DNA from 2 places in the Halomonas sp. NYA30 genome. Region 2 is predicted to be linked to the other one. Evidence: predicted binding sites of a transcription regulator. Region 2 holds the regulator's gene; the other holds the start of a gene.
What was found. The regulator FliA, encoded in region 2, starts transcription of late flagellar genes. The targets are predictions, from matches to a motif close to CTAAAGTTNNNNNNNNNNCNGCCGATA.

Region 1 (7,219 bases), 1.4 Mb from region 2:
TGACAGCCTGACCATTACAGTGACCGCAAAAGGCTTCGCAGCGTTGGAAGAACGTCGAATGGAGAAAGGCAAGGACAAGTAGATGGGGAGAAGAAACTGAGAAGTGGCCCGAGGCCGCACCAATGCTTGTTCTGAAGGTGGTTCAAAATATACGCATCTGCTATCAAAAATAGATATAGCGAAGTAAAAGATCAGAGAGGTCTGAGGGGATTGGTAAAAAGCCTTGTAAATCAATAGGCGGGGGAGATAGGAGAGTCGCAGAGCTCACTGAAGCACTGACTACTCTGTCTGACGCTCAGGCAGCTGAAGCAGAATTCCTCGAAGCTCAAGTCGACAACGAATTGCTTGAAGCTGCTGATCTGGATGAAGAATCCACTCTTCAGGATATTCGTGACGCTGTTGGTAATGCTTACACAGCCACTGCTAACAGTGTAAATGGCGCTCTTGCTCTAGTTGATAATGATGAGGGCAATGCAGGCGATTTCAATGATGCTGGCTTCAATGGTCGCAGTGCCACTGTTCAGGATTCGTTAATCGCTTCTGGCGTTGAGCAAGCTGAGAAAGTGGTTGATGATGCTGAAGATGAAGTGGCTAACGGAGTACTTGGTGCTTTAAGCACTCTAGAGACCCGTACTACCACCCTTGAAAATGCTATCGAAGCTGAAGCATCAGCTGAAGCTACTTTTGATGGAGAGCTGGCCCGTTTTAATGCGGTCAACAATCTGACTGCTGAAGCTGACGGTAGCGCTACACCTTTAACACTTGATGCTACCAATGCTAACTTGTTAGCCAATGGCGACGCTCTGCAGATCGGCGGTAATGATTTTGCCGAATTGGTCAATGGTAAGTGGACACTTGTAGATACCTTTGACTTCGATGCAGTAAGCGGCGTTGATAGTGCTGACGATCTAAATGGTTTGGGCGCTGTTGTTGAAGCTGGTAATACATGGGCCTCAACAACTCAAGCTGCTACTAATGCACAAGAGTCTGTGAATTCTGCTATCGAAAGGGTTGTTCAGCTTGAGCAGGGCAATGAATTAGCTGTTGCTGACCAAGTTGATGATTTTGATGGTACTGCTGAAGCAGGCGCCGAAGCCGAAGTAACTGTTGATCTTGCAACTCCTGGAGCAACGGATGCACAAGCTGTACTTGATGCCCGTACAGTACTCAACGATCTGAACGAAGCTATCGTAGAGTTTGAGGCTGCTCGTGCTCTGGACGCTGAAGCAGAAGATTTCGCTGATGCGATTACTGATGCGCAAGATGCGATCACTGACTCTGAGGAAGACGGCGGTCTAGGTGTTGATCTCTTGACTGAAGCTGACGACCTTACTTTTGCTGATGACACAGCGACAGAAGTAGCCTTCAGTGGTGGTGATGAAATCTATCTATTCAATGCAGAAAACGCTCAAGACGCTGATGGCGACGAAGTGGGTCTTAATGTTACCGGTTTTGCCGATGCTGGCGAAGATCGCATCTTCTTCGGCGAAGGCTACGATCTGGTTCAGATTCCGGAAGGCGACGACATCAATGACAATGTTGGTGACTCTGCTGCACTGGAAATTCTGTGGAGCGAAGACAACACTGGGCTGACGCTGTACGTCGAAACCGAAGCCTTTGCTGGTAACGGCTCTAGCCAGAGCGACGTAACTGAAGTCTTCCTGGCCGGTGTTAGCTCTGACGACATCAACTTCTCTGGTGGTTACCTGACCGCTGGCGAACCTGCCTAAGCTCTTTTGAGCTTTTGATACAGGGGGAGGGCTACCTCCCCCTTGCTCCTTTGAAGACATCGGGTGGTTCAGTGCAGGCCGCCTGATGCAGTAAGCGCTAAGATGCTTACTTGCTCAAATGAAGAACGATCTAACCCCTGGCCTCGGCTGGGGGTTTTTATTGGCTGCTATTTGAGTAATAGGGTAATCGATGCACGATTGGGGAAATCAGTAGTGGGGGATAGGTTCAGCGTTGCCCAAGAAGGCGTCACCCCGTTCGCACGGCATTGTCAGCTTTCTCTTATGGATTTGTAAGCTCTATCGTATCGCTAGGTAAGCAATAGCTCACAAAATGGTCGCATAAAGAGGTTCTTTCCGGTGGCGGCTAGGGGGATCCTGGAGCCTCCCGAAAAGCGGGGAGAGTAGCTTTGATTGTGATGAAGAGGTGAGGTTTGATGTCGATTTTAAATTACGTTGAGTGCCATGTGGTTGATAGCCGCCATGCTAGGCGGCTATGTGCCGTTTGGGCTGATTATTTGGGCGCCTTAGCTCCCCCTTAGCTGCGTAGGCCAAGGATGGTGTCGAAGAGGCTTGAGGCGGTATCAATCACGCGGGCGTTGGCTTGGTAAAACTGCTGGTAACGTATCAGGTTCGCGGCTTCTTCATCCAGGTTAACGCCCGACTCGGACTGTTGTACGGCGCGCAGCTGGTCGGTTAGTCCTTGGCGGGCTTCAAAATTCACCTGGGTAATATTGGTGCGATTCCCGACATCACTCACTATGGCGCCATAGGCACCGCTAAAGGTGGCGCTTTCCCCCACCGTCGCTTCGCTTTGTAAGTTCTGTAAGGCAAGCGCGTTGCGGTTGTCACCGGGGCCGGTGGAGCCTGATAGGCCCGTAAAAGTAACGCCACTGGTCGTTCCGCTACTGGGCAGCTCGTCAATGGTGAAGCTGAGGATCGTCTCGCCCGTGGCATCATCTTTGATGGTTAGGCGCTCACCAACCGCTAAGGTGTCGCCTGTACCGGCATTCACCGACAGCACATTGTCGATTTCTGTGCCGTCTTCTTTAAAGATGCTGTAAATGCCCTCCGGCGGTGGGGAGGTGGGCACAGAGCCTGCATCCGGCGAAACAAACAGGTTGTTGCTGCTATCCGCACCAAAAAGGCCGAGGCTTAATGCGCCATCATCAGCGGCTTTAATGGCAAAGCTGGGGGGCTGGTACTTGGCATCCATCTGCTTAAACGCCGGGGCAACGTCAATCTCGCTGACTTCAAGCTGGCTCTGCACGCGGCCAATGGGGGTGTTGTCTGGGGTAACCCCGCCTGCCGCCGGTGCCCCTGGCATTTCATCCCAAGTGGCGGTGATGTCGAAGTTACCGTTCCCCGACACCAGTAGGAACACAGGCTCTTTTGTTTCATCAATATGAATGCGTTCCTCTAGGAAACCAAAGTCTGTAATTACGTCATTAGGCTTACTGTCGAATCTGTTGCCGTCGCCGGTGTAGGTAAGCGTCATCCCTCCATAACTTAACGTGGCTCCCTCTGCCAAATCAGCGGAATAGCTGTCCTGACGATTAAGCAGGCTGCCACTACTGTAGGTGGTGCCTTCAGGGAAACCATTAGCTAAGGTAAATATATGGGTTTCGACATCTGCTGGCGAGGTAATGGACTTTCCGTCGCCATTGTTTTGCCAAGTATAGTCTGGCTCGGTACCTTCCCAGGTAGTGGTGTCGGCGTCGACCCCTTCGACGGGGGTACCAATTAGATGTTTACCATCCTGGGTGAATAACTGAATGTCATCATCAGCCCCCCTGTCATATACATAGATTTCTACGTTTTTGGCGCCAACAGGGATGAAAGCAATGGGCTTTAAACCTGATTTCATGTCTTCCGCTACGCCATTTTTCAGCACACTGCCGATGGTAGATGTATCACCTAAACGGCTGGCGCTTTGCGATTGGAAATCCACCGTGGAGTAGGGCATGGGTCGCACCGGACCAAGCGCGGCGGCAATTTTATCCAGGTCGTTAATCAGTACGTCCATGCCTGCCGCGGCGCGGCGCACGGGTTGTACGTTAAACGTATCACCCGCCGCTGGGGAGCCGGCCAGCGTGAGGTCGATGCCGCCAAAGGAGAGCGTATTGCCATCCCACTCGGCACTCACTTCCTCGCCGTTATCTTGCCGGGTAACGCTAAAGTCGTTGCCGTTGTAACGTACCTGATAGTCGGTGGCACGCACGTCTTCTACACGGGTTGCGTCAAAGCTAATCGTGCCTACTTCTGCGCTGTTGTCTTTGCCGCTATAGGCTTGGGGGGCGCCAATGGAGTAAAAGTCTTGCCCTTGTTGGCCGTTTAAATCAATGCCTTGCTTGTGTACTTCGTTAAAGGCGGTCGTTAGCGAAACGGCGAGTTGGCCAATTTGGTTTTGGCTTTTGTCTAATGCTTCCTGACGAAAGCGCATTAGCCCGCCCAAGCTGCCGCCGGTAATCAATTCTTCATCGAGTGGCACGACGTTTCCGCCGCCATCCTGGTAGCCGATAACGGTGCGTTGCGGGTCGGTCTCGGCTGCCACCGGGCTCAGCGAGAAGGCGCTGGTATTGGTAACCAGCGGTTGGCCGTTGGGCAGGCTAATGTTGTAGGTTTTTCCATCTTGGATGTTAAGCCGTACGTCCAGGCGCTCGTTCAGCTCGGCGATCATATGGTCGCGCTGGTTGAGCAGGCTGTTGGGTGCTTCGCCGTTGCGTGCGCGTGCCAGTGCAATTTCGCGGTTAAGCCCGGCAATTTGCTGGGTGGTGTTATTGACCTGGGTAATTTCGTCTTTGATCTCGCTGTTGAGGTTGCTCTGCATATCTTGCTGGTAGCCATCAAACGAGCGGAACTGGGCACTAAGCGTTTGGGCAGTGCCGATGACGCCTTGGCGAGCGGCTGGGTCTGAAGGGGCGCTGGCCAGGTCTTCTAGGCTGGAAAAGAAAGTTTGCATTAGCGGTGCAAGGCCCGCTTCGCGGTCGGCGAGCAGGTTGTCGATTTGCTCTATCTGCTGGGAATATTTTTCCAACGCGCTGGACTGGGTACGCGCATTATTAAGCTGATCGGCCACATAGTGATTGAACTGGCGTTGGGTATCATTGACCTGAACACCGCCACTGCCCGACGATTTTTCACCCAGTACCGTCACTTCCCGGTTGAAGCCTGGCGTATAAACATTGCTGATATTGTTACTGGTGGAGTTAAGGGCATTTTGTGCTGCATTTAACCCGCTTAGTCCCGTTGAAAACATGCTCATCGCCCAATGCCCTTGTCGCTACCTGCTGAAATCGCAGTGTTTTTAGTAATTTAGTAAAGTGGACTTTACCATTTTTTTATTGAGGAAGGGTAGCTGAAAAGAGGGGGCGTTCGGTAGGCGTTGTAACACATTCTCCGTGTTTATTTTTGATAGCGGCCAGTGTTGCAAGTAGTTATAAATAGTCATAGAAATTTGAGGATGTGGTGTGGTCGGTTAACGTCACCTGGGAAGGGGTGACGCAAGAGGTTTTTCTGTACGTCCTGCTGGGGTTTCAGTCGGCGGTAGATCGGATTGTGGCGATTATTCAGGCCGATCCGAACAAAGAGCGTATCGACAAGATCATTACCCGCTGGTTAAAGCGCCATCTACAGCGGCTCGGAGCTGACGTCAACCTAGATCAGCTCAATAGTTTAGTGGAGGATAAAGATATGTTGGCAGAGAACCTAGAGAACTGGGCTCATAAAGAGCCCCAGGAGCGCCAGCGTCATTACCTCCTGTCGTGTTTTACCATAGGTTCTCCTATCCGGCGCAGGCGTGCCTGGCTGATCGCATCCAAGCTCACGGTCACTTCCTTGAATCCCTGTGCCTGGCGGCGCTGGTGATAGCGTTGCTGGTTGCTGGCGGCTATGGCGATAACCTTACGACGTGATGGAGTAGGGTTAGTCTGATGTCACGATGTGATAGCGCGGTCGCTCATATAAAGGGGAGATAAGGCTCTCATTAATGATGGCTGTCGTCGGTAGCGGCTCGCCAGTAGTCGATGGACTGCTCAGACACCCCACCATGCTGCGTACCGATCTCAATCACTGCGTGCTGAAAAGCACGGGCGAGCTCCGGCTGATGGCAAAGGTGCAGGCTACGGATAATACGTGATATCCGCAGATGGTTATGTCCTCCCCGCTTTAACCAGATGTGCTCGCGCATGCTGAGGTTAGGCAGCGGCATGATGGCATTTGAGTCCCTTGTCAGGCCGAAAAATTCCAGCATCACATCAAGGGACCGTCGGTGCCGCTCTCGCAGTTCGGCCGAGGCGGAGAAACACGCCCTCTCTTCCTCGCCCAGCAAGGGCGCGAAGCTATTAAAACGGCCTGCTTCGGGTATCGGAAACAGCCATTGGATATAGTCATGGGTATGCTCTAGCCAAAAAGGGCTGAGTGCCCATAGGTCATCAATGATGCGATGGGCATGGTCGGTCGCTTCCCCTAGATAAAAGGCAATAAGCGGACTGGAGGTTGAGGTCATGCATTCTTCCTTCGCTGGGCCACCTAGTAGGCGTTACGTTTGAAGGGGCTAGACAGTCGCTAAATAAGCAAGCAGCTGCTGGCGGATGGATCCTTGGGTCTCCCCATGATGTGCCTCTCGATGGTGATTCGGGCATAAGGCAACGACGTTATCCAGTCTGTCAGGACCACCTTCAGAGAGGGGGGTTACGTGATGGGTCTCCAGGAAGATATTGCCATCACTGGTTGTAAATCCTGGGGAATGGCAATACTGGCAGTAGCCATTTGCCCTGACTAATGCTTTGCGCCGGACCTTAGGACAGCGTTCCGTCACTTCGCTCGTCACTGTTTTTTTCTTGGGGGACGTCGTTCCTTCGTCCCACTGGTCAATAAACGAGGGCTGAGGCTTTTTACGCACCAGCGTGCAGTGGCCGGTATCAACGTCGTAGGATTCGACGCTCCACTCAGCTGAATCAAGAAGACGCTGCTTGACGCCGGTTGCCGTGTTTCCCCCATCCTTTCTACTCCCCGCGAGGATGATGGGTCGAATAGGTAGATGTAACGTCATGGCCTCTTGGATGGCGTGGTCCATCTGATGGGCGCGCGTCACTCTAATGCCCGTCGCTTTCTGAGCAGCTTCTCTCGGATTTAGGGTGTATCGGGCGATGCCGTCTATCTCTACGATTTCCTGGTGCCAGAGATTAAGTACAACGACCTGTTCGCCAATAAAGGACCAGTTGTAGCAATACTTGGGATTGGAAGCGGCGCTACTCGACTGCCCCTTGGACGTTTCCCAGTGGCTTACGTCAATGCCTGCCTCGCGTACCAAGTCATATACGCGTTGCCGTCGGGTTGGTTGGAGTTCATCGAATATCGTCATTGTTCGCCTTATAGTTGAGTTTTCTTATTTATCATGAGGATTATGCCTTTATTTGAGGAGGAGCGTCTATCTTGTCTTGATGGCACTGTACTGAGGGAAAATCCTTCAAACAGGCATTATGTGGTTA
Region 2 (10,303 bases):
TGCCCGCTGTGTGGATTGAAAGCGGCCAGCGTGAGCACGCTCAGGTATATGGCTACACCGTGGTTGATGCCAGCACCGTGATTGCGACCCACTTGAACCACCTGCTGCACCGCCACTCACCTGAAATGTTAGGCCGCCAAGAAGTGCAGAAGCTGCTGGATAAAATGGGCGATGATCAAAAAGCCCTGGTCGAAGAAGTCATTCCAAAAGCGATTTCGTTGACGGTATTGCAGCGTATTTTACAAAACCTGCTCGATGAAGACGTGTCCATCCGTGATATGCGCACCATTTTGGATACCCTGGCGGAGTACGCCACCCAGCAAAAAGACCCCAACGAGCTGACCGCGCTAGTCCGTGTGTCCTTGGGGCGTGCCATTGTTCAGCAGTGGTTTGCCGGCCAAGAGACGCTCAATGTGATGGGGCTGGATGCTCAGTTGGAACAAGTGCTGGTACAGGCGATGAATGGCAACGGTGCCATGGAACCTGGCCTGGCCGAGACACTGATGACCCAGGCGCAGCAGGCGCTAGAGCGTCACGAAAGCTCAGGCGAGCCGCCGGTGCTGGTCGTGCAGCATTCGTTGCGGGCAGTGCTTTCGCGCTTTTTACGCCGTCGCCTACGGCATATGTCGGTGTTGTCGCAAGCCGAGATTCCCGATGACCGTACATTAAGGGTCACCACCCTAGTCGGCGGGCGTTCGTAGCCACCTGCCGTGATAGGCTAGCGTTGACCATTTTCAGCATAGGCAAAGGGTAAGTCATGAGCGTTAGACGTTTCGTGGGAGCCAACAGTCGTGATGTGATGCGCCAAGTGCGCGAAGCGCTCGGTGAAGATGCCCTGATTGTGGCTAATCGGCGCACCGAAGGGGGCGTTGAGATTCTGGCCATGGCGGATGAAGCTATTGACCATTTTGAGCCTTCGCCAGAGTCACTTCCTCCAGAGCCGTCGTCTTCAGGGGCATCGTCCCCAGGGCTATCGTCTCCAGAACCATCGCCAGCGCCGCCAATGCAAGACTCCATGCAGGCAATGAGCGAGCGGTTATTGCGTGAGATGCAGGATATGCGTGAGCTGCTGGCAAGCAGCGCACCCGCAAAAGCGGCTGCCTACCAGCCGCCGCTAGCAACGGGAACGGCCGCCCGCCTGCGCCAACTGCTATGGAACGTTGGTTTTAGCAGCGAGCTTGCCGATGAGCTACTGACAGGGCTTCCCGAACCGCTTGCCGCGTTAAATGCCGACAGCGAAGCGCCCCTGCAGTGGCTGCGACAGCAGCTGATCGAACGCCTTTGTGTGTTGAGCGATGAAGCCAGCTTTTTCGACCAAACCGGTATCGTTGCGTTGGTGGGCCCCACGGGGGTAGGCAAAACCACCACCACGGCTAAATTGGCCGCGCGTTTTGTGATGCGCCACGGTACCCGCCCCGTTGCCTTGGTGACTACCGATAGCTTTCGTATTGGTGCCCACGAGCAGCTACGCATCTATGCGCGTTTGCTGGACACGCCCATGTACGCGCTGGATGCCGAGCAACCCATCGACGATTTACTGGGCCGCTTGCAGGGCAAGCAGTGGGTGATTATCGACACCGTAGGCATGAGCCAGCGTGACCAGCGGGTGATTGAGCAGATTGCCCACCTGCAAGGGGGACGCTCGCGAGTGCGCCTGGTGCTACTGCTCAATGCCGCCAGCCAGCCGGAAACCCTCGAAGAGGTCGTGCTGCGTTATCGTCAGGCTGCCCGTGCGGCGGGGGCAGAGTTAGACGATTGTATTATTACTAAACAGGATGAAGCGGGGCGCCTCGCGCCGGTGCTCGACATTGTGATGCGCCACGGGATGCGTGTGCTGTTTGGTTCAAATGGTCAGCAGGTGCCTGAAGATATGGCCATTGCTTCCCCTGAAGCACTCGTGGATCAAGCGCTAAGTACGGCAACGCCGCAGCGCGAACAGGTACAAAGCGCTGACGTCCCCATGGGGATGCCGCGCTGGTCGCGGGATGTACTCGGGCAAGGGCGCCGCTTGTCGTCGCTACTGGCGCGGCTGCGCCAACGCGTGACGGGATTTACGGAATTAGAAGCGATCTGGGATTTAGCGTCACTCCCAAGCCGACTGCAGGAAGAGCGTTTGGACGCATTGCTCGCCCACTATCCCGCCGTGAATACGACGTTGGGTATGGCGTGGTCAGCTCGGCGGAATGAGCGCGGCTGCGACTGGGCAATGCCCGATATTGGCCTGGACACAGAGGGCGCTTGGCTGGCGCTACCCTGGTTACAGCATCGCCATGCTGCTGGGTGGCAGCCGCGCTTAGCCGCGCTGACGGAATCAAGCGGCGTCGCGGTGCATTTATTGCCGCGCTTACCCGAGCCTGATGCGTTGGCGTGGTTGGAAGCCGAGCATTTGACCTGGGTCAGCCAAGTATCCCCTAGTCATCGGGTACGCTTTCACCACGAGCGCCAGTCCATTCGTCAGCTGTTTAATGACAGCGTGCTGACGCACCAAGTGGGCGTTCGTTTTCGTGGTCAATCCGTGCAGCTGTGGACCGCCTACGCCGAAGTAGAGGATGCGACGGGTTATGCCCTGCTTGCTTGGTACGGTGAAGTGCGTGATCCGGAAAGCGCCAAAGTGGTAGCGCGCCGCTACTGGCTTACCCCTGCTCGGCTGGGAGCCGAGGTGCTCTCGCTACTGTTAACACAACTTCAAAGCGATGGCTTAGCGGCATTAACACGCCGCGCTTGGCAGCAGTTAAAAGAGGCCGACAGCGGCGATGTTAATGCCGAAGTGCGCCTACTCATGGCCAGCGGCTTGGCATCCGTTGCCGGGCATCTTGATGTTGCCGATGATGAAGAGGCGCAAACGCTGCGCGGCGACCTGCTCAATTTATTAGGCACGAGCCGTCGGCGTCGCGATACTGGCATGCTTGATGCGCTGGTTTACGCGTTTATGGCCCGCGATGCGATTCGCCAAATGGGCAGTGTCAGCCGAGAGGGTGTGACGTGAGCGATCAAGATCAAGCTTCAGGGCTGCGTAAGTGGGCGAATCTGCAGCGCCAGCAGCAGGCGGAAGGGGCGGTTGATGTCGCGGCGGCCGAGCATGTGCCAGAACCAGAACAGAGCCCATCGTTATTAACGCCTACGGCTGCAGCAGTAGAAGCAGAAGCGCCTGAGGCGATAGCGCCACCCAGACCCAAAATTCCGCTTATAGTGGTTGGGCTGCCCGGTAGCGGTGCCTCTCAGGTAAACAAAGTCAAAGCACGTCTGGGGCAGTGGTCCACGTTAGGTCGAAGCTGGGCCGGTGACCCTGAAGACTGGGATGTGCATATCGTGGCGGCAGATACTGCTGACCTTGCTCAGTTACGCGCTCAGTACAGCCGTTGGGCACTATGGATCAATAGCGATGCCGATGCCTTTGCTGCCATGTACAGCACCTTGCGCCAGCTACAGGAACACGGTGGGCCGCGTCGTTTGCTAGCGCTTCATGAACCGCATTTGCCGCGCCAGGGATTGCTCGACAACTTGCGTGGTGCCGCCGAATACTACTTAAATATGGAACTACTGGTACTTGCACGATGAGCATACTCCGCCAAGGTGACTAAGCATGCTAAGCTTGCAATTAAGAAGGGCGCTGCCGCTGGTGGCGCTACTGCTAACAGGGTGGTTACTGGCAGGATTAACGGCGAGTGCCCAGGCCGCTACCGGCAGTTGGAGCACCCAGGTTCCTGGGCTGATGGTGGCGATGAGTGATCGGGCAAGCGCTAGCCAAAACGTTTCTCCGCCCGCTGCGGCGAATCTTCGGACAAAGCAGCTTGAGCGTATTCAGTGGCAGTTCAGCCATCCTCCCGGTGCGCTGTTAAACGCTTGGTTGTGCCATCCTGAGCAGTGCGTTGCGTTAACCGGCATGCGCGGGTCCACTACCGCATTGGCAGGACGGACGGCAGGTGTGCCATTGCATTTTCGTTTCGCCTTACGCCCAGGCCAACGGCCGGTTCGAGTGCAGGGGCTGCAAATGATTGTGAACTATCAGTGAAGGCTGTATAGCCGCGAGGCGAAAGGATGTACACAGCACAAGGTAGGATCAAACAGAGTGAGCTGTTGACGCAATATATGCCACTGGTACGACGTCAGGCCTTGACGCTTCAGGTCCGCTTACCAGCCAGCATTGAGCTCGATGACCTTATTCAAGCAGGGATGGTAGGGCTGCTGGAAGCGCTCGGTCGCTTTGATGCTACCCAAGGTGCGACCTTTGCGACCTTTGCCAGCCAACGAATTCGCGGTGCGATGATGGATGAATTGCGCACCCGCGATTGGCTGCCCCGCAGTGTGCGTCGTTCAGCGCGCGCAGTAGACAATGCCGTTCGCCAGTTAGAACAACAGCTGGGGCGAGCACCGGAAGAGAACGAAATCGCCCACCATCTTGAAATGCCGTTGAGTGAATACCAGCAGCTCCTCAATGACACCAACAGTGGCCAATTGCTGCCGTTTGAAGAGCTGGTGGCCGATGGCGGCGAGCCGGTCAGTAATGAACTGAGCAACTCACCGTTCGAGCAGTTGCTTGATGGCCAGCAGCGGCAAACGCTGATTGATGCGATTGACGCACTGCCAGAGCGTGAAAAACTGCTCATGGCACTGTATTACCAGGAAGAACTCAACCTCAAGGAAGTAGGGGCTGTGTTGGGCGTAACGGAATCACGCGTTTCTCAACTACACAGTCAGGCCGTCAGCCGTTTACGTGCGCGTTTACACGACTCGGCATAACACCTCTTTTTTACTCACTTGTGACCGGCAAGGAGCCGTGGATGAATCCTTCGACGCTGATAGGTATATTTGCCAGCATATTGCTGCTGGTCAGTGTACTGTTTTTGACCGCAGAGTCCCCTTCAAGCTTTATCAATTTGCCGGGCCTGGCCATTGTGGTGACTGGTACGTTGGCGGCTACCTTTATCAGCTATCCGCTGAGAGAAGTGCTCCGTGTGGTGCGGTTGGTGGGCCTAGTATTCCGGCGCGAAAACACCTATATGCGTGACGATATCCGGGAACTGGTCGATATGTCACGACTGTGGTTTAAAGGCGATGTGCGGGCGGTTGAGCGCGAGCTAGAGCATACCCGCAATCCGTTTTTACGCACCGGCATTCAACTGGTGATCGCCAACACCAAAGAGGACGAAATTTTTGACATGCTGCGCTGGCGCATTGCCCGCCTGAAAGCGCGTGAACAGGCTGAAGCACAAATATTTCGCACCATGGCCACCTATGCACCCGCGTTTGGCATGATCGGCACCCTGGTGGGGCTGGTGAACATGCTGGAAGTCATGGATGCTGGCGACCTGCAGGTCATTGGCCCACGCATGGCGGTGGCACTGCTGACCACCTTCTACGGCATTTTACTCGCCAATTTGGTGTTTAAGCCGATTGCAGTGAAGCTAGAGCGCCGGACCGAAGAGCGCTTGATTACCATGAACATGGTTTTGGAAGGCATCTCACTGATCACTAAGCGCCGTCTGCCCTCGTTCATTGAAGAGACCCTTAACTCGTTTGTGGCCAATTACCACGATGAAATTCGTGATAACAGCGTCAAACCAAGACCAGACTCCTCGGTTAGTTCGGCGGCGAAGGGATAGTTATCATGTTAGACCGTGATACCCGTCACGCCCTGGAAATACCGGTCTCGCCTGGGGAGGGCGAAGAGGGATGGCTAACCAGCTATCTTGATGTGCTGACGCTGCTCATCACGCTATTTGTCCTCTTGCTTTCACTGACGCCACCGGGGGGTGGTGAAGCGGCGGATACGGCTTTTATGCGCTCGGCTAGCGCTGTATCATCGCTGCCGCTAGCGTCACTTGCCACAGGTATACAGCCCCGCCACCAAGGGCTGCAGCCGCAGTTTTCCGGGCTCAATATTCCTGGAGTGAGCGTGTCGCAAGGGCGTGAAGGGGTCACACTGCGTATTGATAACAGCCTATTATTTTCCAGTGGCCAAGCAGTGTTGACGCCTCAAGGGCGCGGCGTGGTTGAAAGCCTTATCGATGTATTAGCCAGTTTTGACGGGCAGATTTCGGTGGAAGGTCATACCGATAGCGTACCCATTTCGACAGCGCGCTTTCCCTCTAATTGGGAGCTTTCATCCGCGCGGGCTATTGCCGTCGTGCGTCATTTAGAGCGCCAAGGGTTCAATATTTCTCATATGCGGGCCGTCGGCTATGCTGACACCCAACCCATGGAAACGAACGCAACCGCGGATGGCCGAGCGGCCAACCGGCGCGTAGAGCTGTTGTTGAGGCAGCAGGTCGAAGGGTGAATAGATTCTTGAGGCCACGCCTGTGTCCATGTACCGCCCGCTATTACAGTCGTTTGGTGCCCTGCTGGTTTTAGATGCCGATTGTCGGCGTATCCAAGCTACCAGCACAAATTTAACCCGCTTAACCGGCATTGAGTGCCCTGAAAACGGGGAGTTAAGTCTTGCCTGCGTGTTGGGCAAACGCCTTAGCCAGCGGGTACGCCGTGAGCTTCAGGGGCAGCAACGCTTGCCTGGGCCATTGGCGTTTATTCGCCCTAAGCACAGTAGCGTACGTTTTCAACTGCATGCTTACCGAGAGGATGAGCAAGTTATTGTTGAAATTGAGCCTCTCAATCCCCTCGGCAAGCGGCGTCTACTGGGGACGGTGAACGAACGGTTGATGCACTTGGCTGAAGCGACTCATCAAGAGGAGCTACTCGACTCCTTGGTACATGCTATACAACAGCTCACCGGCTATGATCGTGTCAGCGTGTGCCATTTCGATAGTGATTGGCATGGCTTAATGGTTGCCGAAGCGCAGGGAGAGCATTTGCCTCCGCTACTGGGCCAGCGCTTTCCCGCTAGTGACTTTCCTAGCACGTTGCGACTGAGCTATGAAAATCACCCTGTGCGGTTGATTGAAGACGTTAATGCTCCGCCTGAAACGCTGATGCCCGCTTGTTCCGCCACACGCTTAAGCGGCAGTTTTTTACGTGCCCCGGCTCCAGAAAGGCAGCGCTACCTAAAGCGCATGGGGGTGCGTGGTTCGCTGAGTTTAGCCATGCAAGGAGATACTGGCCTGTGGGGCTTGGTGTTTTGCCACTCGGCAAGCCCGCATTCAGTTGAGCCATCGGTACGCGATGCCGTACGCACCTTAGTGCAAATGGCCACGCAGCGCATGCTGTTACTGCGGGCGCGTCAAGAAGCGCGCTACTTACAGCGCGTACAGGATAGCTTGATATTGAGTGCACGAGCGCCCAGTGAGCCGCAGAGCCCCCAGCAGCTACTCCATGAGCAGGCGGCTACCTGGATGAAGCTGTTTCGCGCCCATGGCATCGTTCTCTGGGTGAATGGGGGCGCTTATCAAGCGGGCGTGACGCCTGCCCCGGAAGCTATAAGTCAGTTTGTGTTACGCCTCGAAAGAGCCCACGTACATAGCGGACCTTGGTGCACACGTGAGCTGGCCAAAGAGCCGTTAACCTGCTCGTTAGCGATGCCAGAACAGTGCGGTGCCTTAGCCGTGCCGCTGCTCATGAACTCGACTCAGCGCGCTTGGTTGCTCTTTTTTCGTCCTGAGCAGGTGGAAACATTGTATTGGGCGATGCAACCTGCCACTGAGCAACAACCAGCGGCGATAGCGGTCCCGTCGGTTGCTTGGCATGAAGAAGTGGTGGGCAAGAGCGAAGCGTGGCAATGGGTAGAGCGGTTAGCCGCGGTAGATTTGGGAGAAGATCTAACGCTGGCCATTTCAGCCTATGAAATCAGTTCCCTGAATATGCACTTAGAGCGTGAGCGCAAAGCCCTGGCGGAAGCTAATCAACGGCTTGAGCAATTAGCGCATTTTGATCCCTTAACCAAAGTGTGGAACCGTTATCGCATTGAAGAGGCGATCAATGCCGAGCTGGTGGCTGCCAAGCGCTATGCGGCCGCCTTTGCCCTGTTACTGTTTGATGTGGACAATTTCAAGCAGATCAATGACACCCACGGCCATAGCGTAGGTGATGATGTGCTGGTGGCTTTGGCGAGCTTGGTAGAAAGCTCGCTGCGTGGCTGCGACCACTTGGGGCGCTGGGGAGGCGAAGAGTTTATTGTGCTGGCGACCCACTCGGACATTAATGCCGCCCTTGGCTTGGCCGAGCGGCTGCGCTCGCTAGTGGCTGAGCTGCATATAGAGGGGCTTGAGCAAACGGTGACGGTAAGTATTGGTGTGGCCGTTTGGCAGCCGGGCGACAGCTGTAAAACCATTATCTCTCGGGCAGACGATGCTATGTACCGCGCTAAACATGGCGGACGTAACCGCGTTGAAATGGCGCCTGAGCCTGTGATGCCGATCTAATCATTCACACCTTAATGGGTTCCGCTACCTTCACACTGGGTGAGCATCCGGTTAATCGCCGCGTCGGCGCCTTGCAGGCTAAAGGTCATATACCAAGGCTCGCGCTCTGCCTGGTCAAAACCGAGAAATAACTGCTCGCCCTGGCGCATGTCGGCCATCAGCGCCGTTAAGTCGCTTAAGTAAAAGTGGGCATAAAACCCGTCGTCGCCGCGTTCGGTTATAAACTCCGCCATGGTATCAATCACGGGCTGCTCATCAATGCGTAGCCTGGCGGGTACTAAGTTCACTGCACGGCTTTCACCTTGCTGCTGCTCAAGCGTCACGCGCATCTCCAGCCAGGGTAAATCACAAACGCCTGCGGTGGCGTTCAGGCTTAGGGTGGCATCAGAATAGCTGTGAGTTTCTATCGCCCGGTAGTGTCGTTCACTCCCCAATGACAGTGTCATCGACTGCCAATGTTCGTGGGTAGCCACGTCGTCGGTATTAAATGTGGCTGCGTTAGCCATGGACGTTGCGACCATCAATGAGACGACCATTGCCGCCGTAACGAATATAGGCGCTAGCATAGCGATTACCATTGAGGCGTGGAAACGCAGGGCGAGCGTCGCCGTGATGATGTGAGCCATGTAACCAAAATCCCTAGACGATTAACCGGAAAAACAGTCTATAGCGTGTTTGAGACTGTCAAAAGAGTAACGCGCTGATTTTTCTATATATGGTAGAAAATAGTTAAAAAAGTGCCTCATATGGTGGAAAGTCAAGTCTATACTTCACTCCGATGCCACGTATAATCGCCCCATTTGAGCGCTATATTCACCCCCGTTGTGAAGGAGTTTTGCGACATGAGCACCGCTGCTAAGGCTATCAAGACCTCTAATGACGTCCCGATGCAGGCCCCCTCGCGGGAGATCTGGGATGCCAAGTACCGCCTCAAGGATCGTCATAGCCAGCCCGTCGACCAAGATGTCGGTGCTACATTTGAGCGTGTTGCTCGCGCCCTTGCAGCGGTGGAAGGAGACAAGGCAGAAGAGTGGTTGCCGAAATTCCGCTGGGCGCTGGAGCATGGCGCTATTCCTGCCGGTCGCATTCTCTCTAATGCGGGCGCAGAGGCTTACAAGCCAGCGGTAAGCCTGATCAACTGCACCGTCTCGCGCACCATTCGCGACTCCATGCGCGATATTCTCGACTCCGTCGTGGATGCGGGTATGACGCTAAAATCAGGGGCGGGTATCGGCTACGACTTCTCGACACTACGCTACAAAGGCGCGTTTGTGTTTGGTGCTGGCGCAGGCACCAACGGCCCGCTGGCATTTATGGATATCTACGACAAGATGTGCTTCACCGTCGCCTCTGCCGGTGGTCGGCGTGGTGCTCAGATGGGCACCTTTGATGTAGGACATCCGGACGTACGTGAGTTTATTCAGGCCAAGCGCGAAGCGGGGCGTCTGCGTCAGTTTAACCTTAGCTTGCTGATCACCGACGAGTTTATGGAAGCGGTGAAAAACAATACCGACTGGCCGTTGGCCTTTCCACTGCACCCTGGTGAGAAAGAGGACGTTAAAGCGGAAGACTTGATCTACCGTGACTGGCCGGTAGTGGAAGAGGGCTACACGGTGGATGCCGAAGGTCGCGTCGCCTGCCGTATTGTGGAAGTGATCAAAGCGCGCGAATTATGGGACACCATCATGTCCTCTACCTATGACTACGCCGAGCCAGGTTTCATCCTGATCGACCAAGTCAACCGCATGAACAATAACTGGTTCTGTGAGGATATCCGCGCCACCAACCCCTGTGGCGAGCAGCCGCTGCCGCCGGAAGGCGCCTGCCTGCTGGGCTCCGTCAATCTGACCAAGTTCGTGATCGATCCTTTTGGCGCCGAACCGCGCTTTGACTGGGAGCGTTACCGTAAGGTCGTCGCCATCTTTACCCGCATGCTCGATAACGTGGTCGAGATTGCCGGCCTGCCGCTGCCCCAGCAGCAGCGTGAA

Region 1: a site for FliA is predicted at 5,012-5,038, ahead of flgK (flagellar hook-associated protein FlgK). Genes of this name have one in related genera too.

The regions. Positions count from the first base shown of each region.
Region 1 is NZ_OZ334477.1:1,495,841-1,503,059, forward strand. It holds gene ACWI0H_RS06815 (helix-turn-helix domain-containing protein) at 1-82, shown strand, start outside; gene ACWI0H_RS06820 (hypothetical protein) at 342-1,730, shown strand; gene flgK (flagellar hook-associated protein FlgK) at 2,266-4,992, opposite strand; gene ACWI0H_RS06830 (hypothetical protein) at 5,196-5,594, shown strand; gene ACWI0H_RS06835 (opioid growth factor receptor-related protein) at 5,713-6,234, opposite strand; gene ACWI0H_RS06840 (HNH endonuclease) at 6,283-7,092, opposite strand.
Region 2 is NZ_OZ334477.1:137,589-147,891, forward strand. It holds gene flhA (flagellar biosynthesis protein FlhA) at 1-701, shown strand, start outside; gene flhF (flagellar biosynthesis GTPase FlhF) at 758-2,986, shown strand; gene ACWI0H_RS00650 (hypothetical protein) at 2,983-3,558, shown strand; gene ACWI0H_RS00655 (flagellar protein FlhE) at 3,584-4,012, shown strand; gene ACWI0H_RS00660 (RNA polymerase sigma factor FliA) at 4,039-4,740, shown strand; gene ACWI0H_RS00665 (motility protein A) at 4,782-5,603, shown strand; gene ACWI0H_RS00670 (OmpA/MotB family protein) at 5,609-6,280, shown strand; gene ACWI0H_RS00675 (sensor domain-containing diguanylate cyclase) at 6,309-8,315, shown strand; gene ACWI0H_RS00680 (hypothetical protein) at 8,327-8,851, opposite strand; gene ACWI0H_RS00685 (adenosylcobalamin-dependent ribonucleoside-diphosphate reductase) at 9,158-10,303, shown strand, end outside.